Sporosarcina pasteurii: one gene and its partner. The protein of the gene in region 1 interacts with the protein of each later gene in a pairwise test. Links are inferred from orthologs where the notes say so. Each region holds a gene or a part of one and is shown on either strand. Other genes may lie near its edges.

What was found. The genes of interacting proteins can lie anywhere in the genome.
Region 2: the proteins of tpiA (region 1) and pepT interact in binary tests that used the Escherichia coli proteins (3 or more experiments, as listed by UniProt). The link is inferred for Sporosarcina pasteurii from one-to-one orthologs.

Annotation. Positions count from the first base shown.
Region 1 is NZ_CP160452.1:2,652,370-2,655,360, reverse strand. What follows is about bases 45-2,956. They hold tpiA (triose-phosphate isomerase), read left to right. Parts: upstream 45-1,075; coding sequence 1,076-1,837; downstream 1,838-2,956. Other genes in these bases: gpmI (2,3-bisphosphoglycerate-independent phosphoglycerate mutase), read left to right, coding at 1,830-2,956; AB1H92_RS12730 (phosphoglycerate kinase), read left to right, coding at 45-1,063. Outside these bases: more of AB1H92_RS12730, read left to right, coding at 1-44; more of gpmI, read left to right, coding at 2,957-2,991. UniProt on the Escherichia coli protein: Involved in the gluconeogenesis. Catalyzes stereospecifically the conversion of dihydroxyacetone phosphate (DHAP) to D-glyceraldehyde-3-phosphate (G3P).
Region 2 is NZ_CP160452.1:200,040-202,954, reverse strand. What follows is about bases 62-2,897. They hold pepT (peptidase T), read left to right. Parts: upstream 62-784; coding sequence 785-2,011; downstream 2,012-2,897. Other genes in these bases: AB1H92_RS00970 (multidrug resistance efflux transporter family protein), read left to right, coding at 2,027-2,897; AB1H92_RS00980 (DUF2187 family protein), read left to right, coding at 393-617. Also shown: more of AB1H92_RS00970, read left to right, coding at 2,898-2,915. UniProt on the Escherichia coli protein: Cleaves the N-terminal amino acid of tripeptides.

The DNA.
Region 1 (2,991 bases):
TCCGACGATTCAATACTTAATTGATCAAGGTGCAAAAGTAATCTTAGCGAGCCATCTCGGACGACCCAAAGGCGAAGTCCATGAAGACATGCGTCTTACTGCAGCTAGCGAAAGACTTTCAGAGCTGTTAGAAAAGCCAGTGATGAAACTGGATGCATCGATTGGTGAAGAAGTTGTGAATGCGGTTACTAACATGCAAAACAGCGATGTCATATTGTTAGAAAACGTTCGTTTCCATGCGGGCGAGGAGAAGAATGACGCTGCATTAGCGAAACAGTTTGCGGAACTTGCAGATGTCTTTGTAAACGATGCATTTGGAGCGGCACACCGAGCACATGCTTCAACAGCAGGTATTGCAGAGTATATTCCAGCTGTTTCAGGATTGCTCTTAGAAAAAGAATTAGATGTACTTGGTAAGGCACTATCAACACCAGAACGTCCATTTACTGCCATTATTGGTGGCGCGAAAGTTGCGGATAAAATTGGTGTGATTGATCATTTATTAGATAAAGTGGATCACTTAATTATTGGTGGAGGACTTGCCTATACGTTTTTAAAAGCGCAAGGCTATGAAATTGGTAACTCTCTACTTGAAGAAGATAAAATGGACCTTGCTTTGTCCTTTATTAAAAAAGCAGAAGAAAATGGTGTGAAATTCCATTTGCCGACAGATGTTGTCATCGCGGATGATTTCTCGGTAGATGCAAATACGAAAGTTGTACCAGTTGATTCAATTCCAAGCGATTGGGAAGCATTAGACATTGGACCAGAAACTGCAAAGAACTATGCAGATGTCATTAAGGATTCAAAGTTAGTGATTTGGAATGGACCGATGGGTGTATTTGAACTAGAACCATTTGAGGGTGGTACGAAACAAGTGGCGGAAGCGATGGCTGAAACTGTAGGTTACACGGTGATTGGCGGCGGAGACTCAGCAGCTGCTGTTGAGAAATTTAATCTAGGTGAAAAAATGGATCATATTTCTACAGGTGGCGGTGCTTCACTAGAGTTCATGGAAGGTAAAGCGTTACCAGGTGTTACTGCGTTAGACGATAATGAATGAGGAGTGAGATTTTTGCGTAAAAGAATTATTGCGGGAAATTGGAAAATGCATAAAACAGCTCAAGAGGCAAAACAGTTTACGGAAGAAGTGTTACCCAATATTCCGCTATCTGAAAAGGTAGAAGCGATTGTTTGTCCTCCGGCTTTGTATTTAGAAAACCTTGTAGAAATGGCGAAAGAATCGAAATTAAGCATTGGTGCACAAACGATGCACGAAGCAAAAGAAGGGGCATTTACTGGTGAAGTTAGCCCGGCAATGCTGGCGAGTATCGGTGTGAAGCATGTTGTTCTTGGACACTCAGAACGTCGTGAGTATTACAATGAAACTGACGCGTCTGTTAACGCAAAAACAAAAGCTGCATTTGAAAATGGACTGACACCAATTGTTTGTGTAGGTGAAACATTGGAAGAACGTGAAAGCGATGCAACGGTTAAAGTCGTTTCAGACCAAGTAACGAAAGCGTTTGCAGATGTAAGTGCAGAAGATACTAAACAGGCAGTCATTGCTTATGAGCCAATTTGGGCAATTGGAACGGGTAAAACAGCAACGGCTGAAGATGCGAATGAAGTTTGCGGTGCGATTCGTAATACAATTGAAAACTTATACGGCGCTGACGTTGCAAATGCTGTTCGAATTCAATACGGCGGAAGTGTAAATCCAAACAATATTGAAGAACTACTGTCCATGGAACATATTGATGGCGCATTGGTCGGCGGTGCGAGTTTAGAGCCTGCATCTTTCTTAAAGTTAGTTGAGGCTGGTGCAAATGCGTAAAGGACCAGTCGCACTCATTATTTTAGACGGTTTTGGCTTACGTGAAGAAATTTCAGGAAATGCGGTACAACAAGCGCATAAACCAAACTTTGATCGGCTGAAGGAAACGTATTCCTATACAACTCTCACAGCTTGTGGTGAAGCAGTTGGATTACCTGAAGGCCAAATGGGGAATTCTGAAGTAGGACATTTAAATATTGGTGCTGGTCGCATCGTCTATCAAAATTTAACGCGTATTAATAAGTCAATCCGAGAAGGGGATTTTTTTGAAAATGAAACGCTGCTTCAGGCAGTCGATCATGTGAAAAAGAATGATTCAGCACTCCATGTAATGGGGCTGCTTTCGGATGGCGGGGTACATAGTCATTATGAGCACCTCTTTGCGTTGCTTCAGCTTGCCAATCGGAAAGGGTTAGAAAAAGTTTACGTTCATGCATTTTTAGATGGACGAGACGTAAGCCCGCAATCTGCATTGGATTATATTGAACAAACTGAAGAAGTAATCGAAGAAGTCGGGATTGGAAAAATTGCTTCTGTAACAGGACGTTATTATGCGATGGATCGCGATAAGCGTTGGGAACGAGTTGAAAAAACGTACCGGACGCTTGTAGATGGCGCAGCAGAAACAGCTCAATCTCCATCTGAAGGGGTACTCGCATCTTATGAAAAAAATGTTCACGATGAGTTTGTAGAACCATTTGTCATTGAAGAGTCAGGAGAACCAGTTGCGACAATTGAAGACGGGGATGCGGTTGTATTTTACAATTTCCGACCTGACCGTGCGATCCAACTATCTCGTGCTTTCACAGATGAGAATTTCAAGGAGTTTGTCACAACGAAATTTGAAAACCTCAAATTTGTTTCGTTCACACATTATAGTGATGATGTCGTTTCAGATGTTGTGTTCGGCACAAAAGATTTAAAGGAAACGTTAGGTGAAGTCATTTCAGCAAATGGCCTAACACAGTTGCGAATTGCTGAAACTGAAAAATATCCTCACGTGACATTTTTCATGAGTGGCGGCCGGGAAAATGAATTTGAAGGGGAAGAGCGAATTTTAATCGATTCCCCAAAAGTGGCAACGTATGATTTGAAGCCTGAGATGAGTGCTTATGAAGTCACTGATGCGTTAATTCGCAAAATTGAAGGTGATT
Region 2 (2,915 bases), 2.5 Mb from region 1 along the record:
TTTATGAAGTAGCATTTATCTACCAATCTGATAAACTTTTAATACACGCATTCTCCAATCACTTAATATAGAGTCTATTCTAATAATTTAAATTAGTCATTTCACATAATGTAAAATGAATGACTGATTTTCTATACTTTTCGTTCATTCATTTCAAGGTAGGTAGTCAAAACAACAATTTTAAAGACCTTTTTTCTAATCAATCTCAGATCGATATTCTACAAGGGATTCCCCATAACTCTACTAAATATGGTATACTAGTATGTACAAGTCTTATTGATTTGTATCAGTAACTTGTTTTCTTGTCTTCGACGACTGATATGCTTAGGCATAGCCTAGGCCTTTTTACATTCACGTCTAAGATAAATAGATACCATTTGGGAGGGATTCGAATGGCTTTTCCACGTAAGGAAAGACCAATATCGGATTTTGTTGCAGCACGCAAAGTCGATGAAAAAATTTCATTTGTTCGTAATAACCATGAAGTCAGTGGAATAATTTACAAGATTCTAGAAAACTCTGTAATTGTTCAACTATCTAATGAGGATGCTGATTTAATTGGAGCTGCCTCAAATCTTACAGTTGTATCCCATAAGAATTATTCAGTAGTCGAGTAATCGCTATTTTATCGTCTTGTTCTCCGGTAATTGTCGGAAAACAAGACGTTTTTTCTTTTTTAAGAGATGATTACCCTATCCATCTCCTCAATTCCTCGCGAATGCTTCCACTTAATCAAAAAAATCTGATAAGATAAACACATCGTCAATGAGGAGGCTATTATATTATGAAAGAAAAATTAATTGAAAGACTTGTCCGTTACGCAAAAATAGATACACAATCAGACTTTAATAGTACGGAGTGTCCAACAACGCCAGGACAATGGGATTTGCTTCATGTTTTACAAAAGGAACTTGAAGAGGTTGGATTAGAAGAAATTACGCTTGATGAAAATGGGTATTTATTCGCAACACTCCCTGCCAATACAGACAAAGAAGTTCCAACGATTGGATTTCTTGCACATGTAGATACAGCAACGGATTACACAGGGAAAAACGTGAAACCACAACGGATTGATAACTACGATGGGAAAGATGTTCAGTTGAATGAAGACACAGTGATGGCTGTCAGTGAGTTTCCTGAATTAAAGAACTATGTAGGACATACATTAATTACAACTGACGGGACGACACTTCTTGGTGCGGATAATAAAGCGGGGATTGCGGAAATTGTTACAGCAATGGAATATTTACTTGCAAATCCTGAGATTAAACACGGGAAAATTCGCATTGCCTTTACACCAGATGAGGAGATTGGTCGCGGCCCTCATAAATTTGACGTTGAACAATTTGGTGCCAAGTTTGCTTACACGATGGACGGAGGCCCGTTAGGTGAGCTGCAATATGAAAGCTTCAATGCGGCTGGCGCCGAAGTGAAATTCCACGGAACAAGTGTGCATCCAGGTTCTGCAAAAGACAAAATGGTCAACTCAATCTTACTTGCGAATGAGTTCCAAAACGCGATGCCTGCGGATGAAATTCCACAAAAGACGGATGGCTATGAAGGTTTTGTGCATTTAATGCAGTTCGAAGGTGACGTTGAGGAATCAACACTTCGATATATTATTCGTTATTTTGACCACGAGACTTTTAAAAATCGAAAACAACTTATGCTCGATACGGCAGCAACTTTACAGGATAAATACGGTAAGCATACATTAGAAATCAAAGTTGAAGACCAATATTATAATATGCGAGAAAAAATTGAACCTGTCATGGAAATTGTCGACATTGTTTCAGATGCGTTCAAAAAACTAGCTATTGAACCAAATATCGTACCAATTCGAGGTGGAACAGACGGCTCACAGCTTTCTTACATGGGCATGCCAACACCAAATATCTTTACGGGTGGCGAAAATTACCACGGCAAATATGAATATATTTCGGCCGATAACATGGTACTTGCGACGAAAGTCATTATCGAAACTGTACAGCTTTTTGAAGGACGTGCGTAAAAGGAGACGATTACTTTGAGGGAAATCGGTATTGGGGTCCTTTCTTCTATCTTTTTTGCAGTCACGTTTATTTTAAATCGATCTATGGAATTATCAGGAGGGAGCTGGTTATGGAGCTCCTCCCTCCGCTTCTTTTTTATGTTGCCATTTTTATTGGCGATTGTTTATTATCGAAAAGGTTTCCAACCAATAAAAAAGGAAGTGCGTCAACAAACAGTACCCATTTTTCTTTGGAGCATTGTTGCTTTTGTATTATTTTATGCACCGCTAACGTATGCCGCCGCTTTCAGTCCCGGATGGTTAGTAGCCGGAACGTGGCAATTAACGATTGTCGCTGGTGTGCTCCTGACACCATTTTTTATGTTAATTATCCAAACTGAACATGGCATACGGAAAGTCCGTCATAAAATACCGCTTGTTTCTTTAAGTATTACGTTCATTATTCTAATTGGCGTCGTGCTCATTCAAATTCCACACGCTCAAACCGTGACCGGCAAGACGTTGCTATTTGGTGTATTGCCGATAGTATTTGCAGCATTTGCTTATCCTTTAGGCAATCGTAAGATGATGGAATTGCTAGGCGGTCGGCTCGATACATTTCAGCGTGTACTTATGATGACGATGATGACAATTCCTATTTGGGTGGTCATAGCCGTAATTGCATTAATCACAGTTGGTCCACCTTCTTTGAGCCAACTTATTCAATCGTTTATCGTCGGAGTTAGTTCAGGCGTTATTGCGACAACCTTATTTTTTATGGCCACCGACCGTGTACGCAATGACCAAGGAAAGTTAGCCGCAGTGGAGGCAACACAGTCCACGCAGTTAATTTTTGTTATTCTCGGCGAAATGTCCATTCTTGGGATTGCCCTTCCAACACCTATTGCCTTAATCGGTATAGTTA